3 regions of the Nonomuraea sp. NPDC051941 genome follow, and region 1 is predicted to be linked to each of the others. Evidence: riboswitches for the same ligand, from Rfam matches in the RefSeq annotation. Region 1 holds a riboswitch; each other region holds the start of a gene.
The links. Region 1 has a riboswitch for S-adenosylmethionine ahead of ACIHFD_RS25490 (GNAT family N-acetyltransferase). Riboswitches for the same ligand answer to the same signal wherever they lie in the genome.

Region 1 (4,510 bases):
CCCGTAGGAGGGCCAGGAGCGCGGCAGGCAGTGTCCCGAGGGCGATCGGGTCGGATGCTGTGTCGGTGTCAGCGGCTGTGTCAGCACGCCAACGGCCCGGTATCAGAGCGGTCGGCGACAGTGAATGCACAGAGCGCGAACCGGGGCACGCCCAGCTCGCCCCCGCCTCTCGTGGAAGCCCATTTCATAACAGAGCTAAGGGAGTACGCCACCATGTCCATCACCCTTTCCGACCAGGACAAGCTCACCCTGCGGACCGCCGCGTGGGGCGCCGTCTCCCTGATGTCCGCCGCTGGTGCCGCCGGCTCGGCCCACAAGGTCGCCACCGAGGGCTCCATCGCCCTGACCTCCGCGACCGGCCTGGTCGGGCACGTGCTCGCCAAGGCGCCCAAGGGCGTGAAGTACGGCAAGTCCGTCGCTGCCCTCGCCGACCTGGTGCTGCCGGCCCTGACCGCATCCATGAACCTGCTCAAGCAGCAGGACCCGGCCGAGGCCGACAACTTCCGCAGCACCGTCAGCGTCGCCCTCGCAGCAGCCGCCCGTACCCACCAGGGCCGGCCCAGCCCCACTCTGGCCGAGATGACCCGCAAGATCACCGCAGCGCTCGACGCTGCTTGATGGGTTGTCAACCTCGTGTCGCGGGGTCCACTCCGGACCCCGTGACAAGGCGGCGTGACGGGTCAGGCACGGGTCGAGTCCCGCCACCGGGCGGCCGATCTGGTGGGCGCCGAACTTACCGACAGGCCGTGTTCAGACGCTCAGGGGCGCCTCACCGCACCCAGCCGAAGCTCTCAGAAGGCTGGCGAACGGGAGCTCACGGCGGTGAGACGGGCTTGCAGTACCGGTTTGACGGTAGGCCAGTCTTCGGCGACCACTGCGAACATGGCCGAGTCGCGGACCTCGCCCTCCTCGCCGTGCGCCCACGACATGGACCAGGCGCGCAGCACGCCCTCGAAGGGGATGCCGAGGCGTTCCAAGGCCTGGCGGCACCGGTGGTTGCGGGCGTCGGTCTTCAGGTCGACGCGGGCGACGCCGAGCACGTCGAACGCATACGACAGCAGCAACAGCTTCGCCTCGGCATTGATCCCGGTGCCCTGCGCCGAGGCGGCCAGCCAGGTGAAGCCGATCTCGATCGCGCGCAGGTCCGGCCGGTCCGGCCACCTGCGGGGATCCCACAGGCCGGTGCAGCCCACCGCCTTGCCGTCGGTGAGCCGAACCTGCGCGAATGGGGTCAGCCCGTCGCGGACGAGCTGGGCCGACAGGTAGTCCGGTATCTCGCGAGCGCGAGGCACCAGCGTGAAGTCGTAGGACGACCGATCCTCCTCGGCCGCCTCCGCGAGATCCGGCGCATGTCGCATCGCCAGCGGCTCCAATCGCACCAGATCCCCGGAAAGGACAGGAACATCAATCCGCACGCTCATCAGCTCTCCCTCATCGTTCCTGGCATTGGCACCTTTCCCGCGGGTTTCCCGCCGGGGAGGTTGCCGGACCGTCACAGGGCCAGGTCCCTCAGATCCTCTGGATGAACTACCGAGTCGAGATCATGCCCGCACAGGCGGACACCGTCAATGCGCTTTCCTCGGACGGCGCTTGAACGGGGCAGATGAGCTCTCTGGAAGAGTGGCACCCAATGTGGGAAGTGCTCACCACCGGCGGCTACCGAGAACCGGGTCTGCCCGATCAAACCCTAGGCGTTGATCGACTTGCCTAGGGCGCTGCCCGCGAGCCAGTCGTCCCATGACTTCGCCCACGGCGTCGGCCCGTTGCCGAACTCGAGCTTCCGCGACGTCCCCGTGACCTCGATGATGTCTCCCCGCTGCGTGAAGTTGTAGAACCAGCGGGCGTTGGCCATGCTGGCGTTCACGCAGCCATGGCTGACGTTGCTGTTGCCCTGCGCGCCGGTCGACCAGGGCGCGGCATGGAAGAACATGCCGCTGTAGGTCATCCTGACATTCCACTTGGTATGGGCGTAGTACTCGCCGGGCCTGCCGATGGTGGCCGAGTCCATGAGGGTCGACGCGGCCTTCTCCTGGGCGATCATGACGCCGGACCAGCTTTCGTCGCCCTTCTTGCCCAGGCTGACCGGGATGGCCTTGACGACCTTGCCGTTCTCCCGCACGACCGCCCGGTGGGTGCCATTGCGGATCTTGGTGATGTGCTCGTCGCCGACGGTGAACGTCAGGCTGCGGTCCCTGGTGCCCCACAGGTCCCGGCCCGCCCGCAGCCCGGCCAGGTGCGCGACCACCGTGACCTTCTCGCCGACCGGCCAGTACTCGCGCGGCCTGAACTGGACCTCGCGGTCGCTCACCCAGCTCCACGCCCCCTCGACCGGCTTCGACATCCGCACCTCCAGCGACCTCTCGACCGCGGCCCGGTCGCTCCTGGCGGTCACGGGGCGCGACAGCAGGAGCTGGACGGGCATGCCGACGCCGACCTTCTCGCCGTCCAGCGGGGACATGCCGCTCTCCAGCACCCGCTTCGGCTTGAGCGTGGTGAACGTGGCTCGCGCGGTGACGGGCTTGCCGTCCCTGCCGGTCGCCTGCGCGCTCACCGTGTACGCGGTCGAGGGCCGCAGCGGCCACGTGGGGTGCCACGTCCCGTCCGCACCGAGGGTTCCGCGGACCTCATGCCCCTTGGCGTCGGCGACGGTCAGCTTGGTGACCTTGCCGTCGGTGGCCTTGACGCTGACTCCGGTGTCTGGGGGCACCTTCTTCGTGCCGTTCGCCGGGATGATCGACAGCTTGGCTGCGAGGGCCCGCTCCTGTGGGCCGGCGGGCGGTGGTGGGTTCGAGCCACCCGAGGTGCAGCCTGCGGTCAGCAGCAGCGTAGCCGTGAACGTGCTGACGAGTATGGTTCGGCCGTTCCGCATCGTCGATGCCTCCACTCCCCGACAAATAGGCATCTTTCGGACAAGACGGCCTATTAGCGATACGGAGAGCTATATGCCCATAACTGTGGGTAACAATGCAAAAGTGCCTTGATCGATGCGGCAGGTTGCGAGGCAGGCGTATCCAGAGGGCGTCTGCGAGATCGAGGAGTGGGACCTCGGGACGTGGCACCCGCCCACCATGAGGTGAGGCTGTTCTTGCTTCTCGGCTGTGTGAGCGGCCCTGAGCGCGTCCGCCATGCCTCTGGGAGACTGGGTGCCTGTGACGCGCTCTGACCTGGCTCGCAGGATTCATGCCGCAGCCCACCTCACCGGCCACTTCGTGCTCCGCTCAGGACGTACCGCCACCGAGTACTTCGACAAGTACAAGTTCGAGGGTGATCCCGTTCTGCTGGATGACATCGCTCGGGCGATGGCGCCCGTGGTCCCGGGGGACATCGAGGTGTTGGCCGGGCTTGAGATGGGCGGGATTCCGGTGGTCACCGCGCTTGGCCGGCACACCGGTCTGCCGTGTGCGTTCGTCCGTAAGCAGGCCAAGGCGTACGGGACCTGTCGTCTGGCCGAGGGTGCGGATGTGGTGGGGCGGCGGGTTCTGGTGGTTGAGGATGTTGTCACCAGCGGTGGCCAGATCGTCCTGTCCACTGCTGAGCTGCGGAGCCTCGGGGCCCAGGTCAGTGACGCATTGTGCGTCATCGACCGCGAGCAGGGAGGTGCGGCGGCGTTGGCCGCGGAAGGCATCAGGCTTTCGTCGTTGTTGACCGCGACCGATCTGCGCATGACGGACTGATCCGCCGGGCCCATCGACAAGGGCTTCTCTCTACGATCGTCACCCGTCCGGGCAGGCAGAACAAGACTGTTTCTTTGGTCGGTGCCGTCGCCATGCTGTAACCGTGAACGCCGCAAATAGCGAGGTCTGGGATCCGTTCGGCACCTTGCACAACGCCCTGTGGATCGGAGGGGGACAATGGGCCGGCAAATCCACCGTCGCCAGGCGGCTGGCCACCCGGTACGGGCTGACCGCCTATCACTACGACTATCACGACGCACGTGCGCACAATGACCGTCGGATCGCCCGTCGCGTGCGGCTTGGCGAGCCCATCGCGGACCCTGAGCCGGACGCCGTCTGGGTGAACACCAGCCCGCAGAAAATGGCCGACGAGATCCTGGCAGGCTTTCCCGCGCGGTTCGAATGGGTTCTGGACGACCTGCGTGGCCTGGTTTCGGGGCGGCCGGTCGTCGCCGAAGGCTGGGGGCTGCGTCCCGAACTGGTCGCTCCCATCATCGACTCAACCTGGCGAATGATCGTCATGGTGCCGAGCGAAGAGTTCCGCCGGCGTCAGGTTCGCGAGCTGCCCCGGGCCGCCGCCGTCGATCACCAAGTCAGCGATCCTGATCGAGCACAGCGCAACCGACTCGCCCGAGACCGGCTCGTCGCCGACGAGGCCGTTCGTTCCGCTCGTCGCTTGGGCATCCGGGTTCTGGAAGTGGATGGGGTCGATGATGCGGAGGCTGTGGCGGATATTGTGGCCGACCACTTCAGTTCCTATCTGCCGCTTACGAACGTCTACGGGTCTTGATTACTCGGGCTCCGCGGAAGAGTTGTACGCATTCATGGAACCAATG
Region 2 (4,510 bases), on a different contig from region 1:
CGGCGACCGGGTCGAGCAGGGCCTCGCGCAGCAGCCCGGCCCAGAACTCCAGGGTGTCAGGCACGTTCTTGGGGAAGTCGAGGAAGTACGCGTTGTGCCGGACGTGATCACCCACGAGCGTGCGGACGGCGGCAAGGATGCGGACGCCGAGGTCGACCACGGTCTCGCCGCGCAGCCCGGACAGCCGCTCGAGCAGCGCGGCCGAGCACGTGAAGCCGACGCTGAGCAGCGCCGCGTCGAGCTGGCGGGCGGCGGTCTCCCCCCAGCCGGACCCGGATCCGGCGGGCGCGGCGCCGATGGGCACGCGCAGCCGCCGGGCGATGACGAGGCTTTCCAGAGTGTCCACGAACGGCACCATATAGCCGGGACACGCCCGATCGCGGGGGGTTTTCCGCGCCCGTGCCGAGGGTGCGGCCGGTCAGCGGCGGGGCTGCGCGAGCTCGGCAGCCGGGCCCGCCGCGCGCTCAACGGCCGGTCAGAGGTGGGGGGCCGCTTCGCGCGTACCGCCCGGGCGCAGCACGCCCGCCAGCGCCAGCGCGACCAGGACCCCGGCACCGCCCGCCACCGCGATCGCGGGCCCGGGCGCGATCACCTCTCCGAGCGCCCCGACCAGCGCCGCCCCGGCCGCCTGCCCCGTCATCAGCCCGGACGACTGCAGCCCGAACGCCTGCCCCCGCACCTCCTCGGGCACCGACTCCACGAACCGCCGCTGCAACCCCAGCTGGTACGACAGCCCCGCGGTCGCCACCGCGGCCAGCATGGCGGCCCACGCCATCCCCGGCCCGAGCGCGAACCCCACCCAGGGCACGCCGAGCAGCACCGCCAGCGGAAACGACAGCCGCTCGCGCAGCCCCGGCGCGGCGAACCTGCCCACCGCGAACTCCCCCACCGCCATCCCGCCGGCCGCCGCCGCGAGCACCACCCCGGCCTGCCCCTGCCCGCCCAGATAGGGCACGACCATGGCCTCGGCCCCGGCCAGGAACACGCACGGCAGCCACCCCGCCAGCAGCAGCCCCCGCACCCGCCCATCGGCCAGCAGCCGCCGGTTGACCCGCAGCGTCTGGCGCACCGCGCCCGCCCGCGCCGTGCCCCGGGCGGGCCGGTACGGCAGTCCGGCCCGCAGCACCACGGCGGCCACCGCGGCCAGGCCCGCGGTCGTGGCCAGCGCCCCCGAGGGCCCGGCGACGGCCAGGAACGCGCCCCCGGCCGCCAGCCCGGCGATCTGCGCGCTCGCGGAGGCCACGTTCAGGACCGACCGCCCGAGCACGAACGCGTCGCCGGGCAGCACGTCGGGCAGCATCGCCGCCCGCGCGGCGAAGAAGACCGGCGTGAACAGCCCCGTGACCAGCACCAGCGCCAGCATCGCCCAGACCGGCAACCCCGCGTAGGCCAGCAGCAGGCACGTCACCGCCCTGACCACCTCGCCGGCCACCATCAGCGCCCGCGGCGGCAGCCGGTCGGCCAGCGAGAGCAGCAACAGCCCGCCCACGATGAACGGCAGCCAGCCGGCCATGTACGCGGCGGCCGACAGGCCGGCCGAGCCGGTCCGCTCATAGACCAGCACGGACAAAGCCAGCATCTTGATCGAGTCCCCGCCGACCAGCAGCGCGAAGCTGCCGAACAGGACCCGGAACTCCTTGACGGCGAACACCTCGCCGAACGTCGCCCCATTCACGTCCACGATGGTGCGGACCGGACCGGCGAGCTGGCGACTCTTTCGGATATAACCGAAAGGTGCCCGTAAGAATCGAGGTCACCCCGCAGGACCTGGTGGCCACCAGGTTCGCGATCTCGCCGCTGATCGAGACCATGCACGCGCAGTGGGTGCTGGCGGGCCGGCTGGAGGCGGGCGTCCACGGCCGGTGGGCCGCGCGGTGGCGGGGCACGTACCGGGAGCTCGAACGTGCCCACCCCGTGCTGCGGGCCGCGGACGCGATCAGCGGCAACCGGCGCGGCACGAACGTCGCCTTCATCGCCCCGCCGCCGACGGCGGTGGACGTGCCGTTCGAGGCGGAGCTGGCCGCCATGCGCAGGACGCCGCTGGAGCAGGCGCACGCGGAGATCGCCCGGGCGCTCGCCGGGCGGCCGGCGGCGGGCGGGGTCAGGAAGCTGCTGGCGGGACCGCGGGTGGTAGGGCGGTTCGCCGACGCGTACGAGGCGCTCTGGACGGAGATCGTCTCCCACGACTGGCCGCGCTTCCGCGCGATCCTGCAGCGCGACGTCGCCCATCGGGCGGGACGGCTGGCGGCCTACGGCTGGGCGGCGGCGCTGGAGGACCTCAGCCCGCAGGTCCACTGGCGGCCCCGGGGGCAGATCGAGGTCGAGCTGACCAGCCTCCACGGGCTGCGCCGGCTCGGCGGCAAGGGGCTGCTCTTCCTGCCGTCGGCGTTCACGACCGCCGTCGGCGCCTATCTGGAGGCCGCCTGGCCGTACGCGATGATCTACCCCGCGAGGGGCGCCGCGGCCGTGCCCGCCGCGGCCGACGCCGACCTGTCGGCCCTGATCGGCCGCAGCCGCGCCCGCATCCTCGCCGAGCTGGCCGAGCCCGCCACCACCACCCAGCTCGCGGCCCTGCTCGGGCAGAGCCTGGGCACCACGGGCGGCCATCTGGCGGCGCTGCGCAGGACGGGCCTGATCGCGGGCACCCGCGTCGGCCGCGGCGTCCTGTACGCGCGCACGCCCCTCGGCGACGCCCTGGTCAACGGCTGAGCACACCCTCGCGCAAAAGAGACAAAAGCCACTAAGCATCACCTCGTGCCATATCCAGGTAAATCCTACTGATATAGTCGCTTATGTCACGAGTCCAGTGCGAAGCCCCGGCTTGCTGGACGGCAACCCTCCCACCGCGGCGGGGTGCCCCGGGTGATGACACGGTCGTCGAGCCGAATGGTGCTGCCGGCGGCAAGCGCGGATGTCGAGTCGTGCTGCCCTGCGCCCTTGGCCGGCTGCTCGAAAAGGAAAGGGAAAGATGAAGGGCGGATTCACTCGCCTCGCGGGACTGGGCATGGTGGTCGCGCTGGCGGTCACGGCCTGCGGCGGCGTCGACACGGGCGGCTCTACCGGCGGCTCCACGGGCACCGGCGGCGCGGCGAAGCAGGAGCTCACGGTGACCGCGTTCGCGGGCGCGTGGGGAGAGCTGTTCAAGAAGTCGTTCGTGGAGCCGTTCGAACGCGACACCGGCGCCAAGGTGAATCTCGTCTACGGCGCGAACGCCGAATGGCTCACCAAGCTGCGCGCGGCCGACGGCAAGAACCCGCCGTTCGACGTCATCGCGTTCACGCCGGACGCGTCGCTGCCCGCGGCCTCCGCCGGGCTGCTCCAGCCGCTGGCCACCGACGGGCTCGCGCACTTCAAGGAGCTGGACCCGGTGCTCGCCGGCAAGTCCGCGTACGACGGCAAGCAGTACGGAGTGCCGCTGACCACCGGCTCCACCGGCCTCCTCTACCGCACCGACAAGATCAAGACGCCGCCCGCGGACTGGGCGGACATCTTCGACAAGCAGTACTGCGGCCACGTCGCCCTCCCGCCGCTCACCTACAACCCCGGCCTGGAGTTCTTCTCCGCCCTGGTCACCTCCCAGGGCGGCACGCTGTCCGACCCGGCCGCCGTGGACAAGGCGTTCGACAAGCTCGCGACGCTGAAGGGCTGCGTGTCCTCCTTCCCCGCCAACGCGGGCAACGCCGCCACCGTCATCGAGAACGGCGACGCCTGGATCATGCCCTTCTGGGACGGCCGCGCCTTCGCCATGGCCCAGGCCGGCTCCCCGATCGGCTTCACCTACCCCAAGTCCGGCCCCGTCGGCGCGCTGACCTCGTACTTCATCGCCGCGGGGACGCAGAAGAGCGACCTGGCGAACAAGTTCCTCGACCACCTGACGGCCGCGCAGAACCAGAAGCCGTTCGCCGAGGGCACCTGGTACGCCGCGGGCAACGACTCGATCTCCTACAGCGAGCCGTTCGAGCAGAAGGTGAAGCACGGTCCCGACGTCTTCAAGAAGTTCATCTGGGTGGACTACGCGGTCGCCACCCCGAAGCTGAACGAATGGCAGCAGCGGTGGAACCAGATCTTCGGCTGACCCCGGAAGAAGGCGGCGGGCACGTCGAGATCGAAGGGCTCGCCGCCGGGTACGACGGCGCGCGCGTGCTCGACCTGGACCGGCTGTCGATCCGCAAGGGCGAGTTCCTGTCGATCCTCGGGCCCAGCGGCTGCGGCAAGACGACGCTGCTCAACTGCGTCGCCGGGTTCGTCCAGCCCACGGCCGGGCGGATCGTGATCGACGGCTCCGACGTGACCCGGCGGCCCCCGTACCGGCGGGGCCTGGGCATGGTGTTCCAGAACTACGCGCTCTTCCCGCACATGACCGTGGCCGCCAACGTGGCGTACGGGCTGCGCGTGCGCCGGCTCGACCGGCGGGAGCGGGACGAGCGGGTGCGGGAGGCGCTGAGCCTGGTCGGCCTGGAGGGGTACGCCGGGCGGCGGCCCGGCCGGCTGTCCGGCGGGCAGCAGCAGC
Region 3 (4,510 bases), on a different contig from region 1:
CGGAGTCGAGCTTGGCAAGCACGTCACGAAGAGTCGCGCCCTCGCCACTGACTTCGGCGTTGCCCCCGGTGTAGGTGCGCAGAATGGTGGGAATCCGCACCGAAACGCTCATGGTTTAACTCGCCTTTCCTGGTTGTCAGACAGTCGCGCGGAACGCGTCGAGGGAGGGCCGGATCACGGCCGTGGGCTGGGCGTCGTCGCTGATCGCGTCGAGCGTCTTGAGCCCGTCGCCGGTGTTGAGGACCACGGTCTCGGCCTCGGGGTCGAGCCGCCCGCTCTCGGCGAGCTTCTTCAGCACGCCCACGGTCACCCCTCCCGCGGTCTCGGCGAAGACGCCCTCCGTCGAGGCCAGGAGCTTGATCGCGGCCACGATCTCGGCGTCCGTGACGTCCTCGACGGCCCCTCCGGTGCGCCGGGCGATGTCGAGCACGTACGGCCCGTCGGCCGGGTTGCCGATGGCCAGCGACTTGGCGATGGTGTCGGGCTTGACCGGCTGCACGACGTCGTGCCCCGCCTTGTACGCGGTGGAGACCGGCGAGCACCCGGCCGCCTGCGCCCCGAAGATCTTGTACGGCGTGTCCTCGACCAGCCCCAGCTGCACCAGCTCGCGGAAACCCTTGTCGATCTTGGTGAGCTGCGAGCCGGAGGCGATGGGGATGACGATCTGCTCGGGCAAGCGCCACCCGAGCTGCTCGGCGATCTCGTACGCGAGCGTCTTGGAGCCCTCGGCGTAGTAGGGCCGCAGGTTGACGTTGACGAACCCCCACTTGTCACCCAGCGGGTCACCGATCAGCTCGGAGCAGAACCGGTTGACCTCGTCATAGGTGCCGTCGATCCCGATCAGCTTCCCGCCGAACACGCGAGCCATGGCGATCTTGGCCGCTTCGAGGTTGGCCGGGATGAACACGCACGCCTCGAGCCCGGCGCGCGCCGCCGCCGCGGTGACCGCGCCCGCGAGGTTGCCCGTGGAGGAGCAGGAAAGGGTGTGGAAGCCGAAGTTACGCGCCGCCTCGACGGCGATGGCGACGACCCGGTCCTTGAAGGAATGGGTGGGGTTGCCCGAGTCGTCCTTCACGTACAGGTTCTTGAGACCGAGTGCGCGTCCGAGGTTTCCGGCCTTGACCAGTTTGGTCCAACCCGGGTTCATATTGGGCTTACTGGCGACGTCAACCGGCACCGGGAGCAGCGACCGGTAACGCCAGATGTTGGCGGGACCCGACTCGATGTCGGAGCGGGTCACCGTACCGAAGGAATAGGCCGCTTCGAGCGGCCCGAAACACTCCAGACACGCGAAGCTCGGACCGAGCGGGTAACGCGTGCCGCACTCACGGCAGGACAGACCGACAGCAGGACCAAAGTCGAGCGACATGAAGCGAGGCCTTCCCTCATCTTCGCCTGCGGCCACCTTGACCGCAGACCGGAATTGGCACCTTGTCCCGGTCGGCCTCGCCCTGTCGCGAGTCTCAAACCGGGAGGGTTGCCGGGGCTTCGCAGGGCCGGTCCCTCCACCCCTCTGGATGAGCAATATTCAGTTGTTGAAAAGGACTCTACCCGTCGATGGGGCCCAAATGGCCACCCGTCTCAAGATGCGAGACGTGGCGTCTCAGCGATAATCATCACCCAGCACTCCCTGCACGTATTTGCGGGCCTGATGAATGCGCGACTTGGCGGTGCCCAGGGGGATGCCGAGCTGCTCGGCCACCTCGTTGTAGTCGAGCTGGACGATGTCGCGCAGCACCAGCGCCTGCGCCAGGTCGGGCTTGTCGGCCTCCAGCGCCTCCATGGCGTCGAGCAGGTCGAGCCGCGAGCCCGCGATCACGCTCACCCGCGCCACGTCGGGCTTCTGCGTGGGCAGCTCGTCCGAGGTCTGCTCGGCCGCGCGGCGTTTGAGCGACCTGTACGTGGTGCGCGCGCAGTTGGCCGTCACGATGTGCAGCCAGGTGCTGAACCGCGCCCGGCCCTCGAACCGGCCGATGTTGCGCGCCACGGCCAGCAACGTGTCCTGCGAGGCTTCCTCGGCATCCTGGTGATAGGGGAGGATCCGGGCGCAGTGTCGCATCACATCGGGCTCGATCCGCGCCAGGAGCTCGCCAAGTGCGCGATGATCTCCTCCTGCGGCCGAGCGGGCGAGTTCCTCGGTTAGCTCATCTAGCGCCATAGCTGGGATCCTATGGGCGAAGGGAGCGTAGATGAACAGCGTCCTGGTGGCCTCCAACAGAGGACCCGTTTCCTTTACCGTCTCGGACGACGGCGAGCTGACCATGAAACGCGGTGGCGGCGGCCTGGTTTCTGCACTGTCCGAGGTGGCACGGAAGGACGGCATGCTGTGGGTGTGCGCGGCGCTGTCCGACGGCGACCGCAGCGCCGTGCGCCTGGTGCCCGGCGGCCGGATCGACCACGCCGGCTACGACACGGGCCCGGTGCGCATGCTCGACATCCCGCCCGCCACCTTCCACCGCGCCTACAACGCCGTGGCCAACTCCACCCTGTGGTTCGTCAACCACCTGCTCTACGACATCCCCAACTCACCCAACTTCGGCACGAGGTTCGAGCGCGAGTGGGAGTCCTACCGCGACTACAACGGCGCGTTCGCGCTGGCGCTGGCCGAGGAGGCCGGCCACGGCGCCCGCGTCATGGTGCAGGACTACCACCTGACGCTGACCCCGGCGATGCTCCGCGCCGAGCGGCCGGACCTGCGCATCGCCCACTTCAGCCACACCCCGTGGGCGCCCCCCGAATACTTCTCGCTGCTGCCCGACGAGGTGGTCGGAGAGGTCCTGGAGGGCATCCTTGGGGCCGATCACGCCGGGTTCCTGGCCGACAGGTGGGCGCAGGCATTCATGGACTGCTGTGAAGCGCTGCTGGGCGCGGAGGTCGACCGCGTGGGCCGCAGCGTCACCCACGAGGGCCGGACCACCCGCATCGGCGTGCACAGCCTCGGCGTGGACGGCGACGCGCTGTGGGAGCGTGCCGTCGAGCCCGACGTCGAGTCACACATGACCGCGCTCAGGGAGCAGGTGGGCGACCGCCGGCTGATCGTCCGCATCGACCGCACCGAGCTGTCGAAGAACATCGTGCGCGGCCTGGTGGCCTACCGCGAGTTCCTCGCCGCGCACCCGGAGTGGCACGGCAAGGTGGTGCACCTGGCGTTCGCATACCCGAGCCGGCACGACCTGCCCGAATACCGCGAATACACCGCGTCGGTGCTGCGCTGCGCGCAGGAGATCGAGGACGAGTACGGCACCGAGGACTGGGACCCGCTGATCCTCAACGTCAACGACGACTACCCGCGTTCGCTGGCCGCGTACCGGATGGCCGACGTGCTGCTGGTCAACCCGATCCGCGACGGGATGAACCTGGTCGCCAAGGAGGGCCCGATCCTGTCCACGAGGTGCGCGCTCGTGCTCTCGCGCGAGGCGGGGGCGGCGGCCGAGCTGGGCCCGCACGCGCTCGTGGTGAACCCGTACGACATCAGCGGCACGGCCGCCGCGCTGCACGCCGCGCTCGTCATGCCGGAGGACGAGCGCCGCATGCGGCGCGACAAGCTGCACGCCGCGGCCACCGCCCTGCCCCCGCAGAAGTGGCTCGCGGCCCAGCTCGACGCGCTGGCCGAGATCTGAGCCCGGTCAGGTCCAGTCGGCGTGCTTGAGCGCGTCGGCCAGCCCCGGCGTGTTCCACTGGTCCACGATGAGGATCTTGCTCTGCGGCAGGTACCACTCGCGCTGCGTGAAGCGGAGCAGCACCTTCGTGGTCGAGCCCGAATACTTGACGCACTCCGACTTCCACGCGTTGTAGGCGGCCTTGTGCCCCGCGCCGACCTGGCGCAGACCCCTGGTGACCTTCGGGCCGATGGCCTCGCCCCACTTCCGGTTGAACGGGCACGGCTGCACGTCGCTCGCCGTGTAGAAGGGCCTCTTGCCGGTGTACGGGCCGAACCCCTCGGCGCCGCGCTTGATGGACGAGGGGCCGAGGACGTAGAAGGCGTCGCATTCGGGCGTCCCCCAGCCCATGGGCTTGCCGCACTTGCCGGTCACGATCTGGACATCGTCGCCGAAGCGGTGGACCACCCACTTGATCGGGATGTACAGGGTCAGGCCCTTGCGCAGCTTGACCGCCTGGGCGGGCGCGGCGTGGGCGGGCAGGGAGGTCGCGAGGAGGGTGGCCGCAGCCACGGCCACGGCCACGGCGGCGAGGTGTCGCTTGTGCATGCGCCCGACCCTAGGGAGCGCGACTTGCAGCTCAATCACGAACGGCTGAAAGCCGCCACAAGCTCCTCCAGCAGCGCGACGACGCCGTCGGGCCCGTCCACCACGATGTCGGCCCGCTCGGCCAGCTCGGTGACCTCCGCGGAGCCGCTGCACACGGTCACGCCGGGCAGCCCCGAGAGGCGTACGGCCTCGAACGCGGCCAGGTCGCCGAGATCGTCGCCCACGAACATGGCGGACCTGGCGGCCCGCTCGGCCAGGAACAGGCTGAGCGCCTGCCCCTTGTCCATGCCCGGCGGCCGCAG

Region 2: another riboswitch for S-adenosylmethionine. It lies ahead of ACIHFD_RS61380 (PotD/PotF family extracellular solute-binding protein); the one in region 1 lies ahead of ACIHFD_RS25490 (GNAT family N-acetyltransferase).
Region 3: another riboswitch for S-adenosylmethionine. It lies ahead of thrC (threonine synthase); the one in region 1 lies ahead of ACIHFD_RS25490 (GNAT family N-acetyltransferase).

Annotation. Positions count from the first base shown of each region.
Region 1 covers NZ_JBIUCF010000015.1:135,302-139,811, forward strand. Annotated here, with positions in the region: gene ACIHFD_RS25485 (hypothetical protein) at 214-618, shown strand; gene ACIHFD_RS25490 (GNAT family N-acetyltransferase) at 792-1,421, opposite strand; SAM riboswitch class I at 1,429-1,529, opposite strand; gene ACIHFD_RS25495 (Ig-like domain-containing protein) at 1,688-2,869, opposite strand; gene pyrE (orotate phosphoribosyltransferase) at 3,150-3,674, shown strand; gene ACIHFD_RS25505 (hypothetical protein) at 3,778-4,464, shown strand.
Region 2 covers NZ_JBIUCF010000071.1:42,672-47,181, reverse strand. Annotated here, with positions in the region: gene ACIHFD_RS61395 (hypothetical protein) at 1-346, opposite strand, end outside; gene ACIHFD_RS61390 (MFS transporter) at 476-1,675, opposite strand; gene ACIHFD_RS61385 (helix-turn-helix domain-containing protein) at 1,735-2,709, shown strand; SAM riboswitch class IV at 2,794-2,914, shown strand; gene ACIHFD_RS61380 (PotD/PotF family extracellular solute-binding protein) at 2,969-4,075, shown strand; gene ACIHFD_RS61375 (ABC transporter ATP-binding protein) at 4,054-4,510, shown strand, end outside.
Region 3 covers NZ_JBIUCF010000089.1:1,143-5,652, forward strand. Annotated here, with positions in the region: gene ACIHFD_RS64715 (MoaD/ThiS family protein) at 1-112, opposite strand, end outside; gene thrC (threonine synthase) at 137-1,369, opposite strand; SAM riboswitch class I at 1,383-1,524, opposite strand; gene ACIHFD_RS64725 (RNA polymerase sigma factor) at 1,604-2,158, opposite strand; gene ACIHFD_RS64730 (trehalose-6-phosphate synthase) at 2,190-3,620, shown strand; gene ACIHFD_RS64735 (hypothetical protein) at 3,627-4,208, opposite strand; gene otsB (trehalose-phosphatase) at 4,244-4,510, opposite strand, start outside.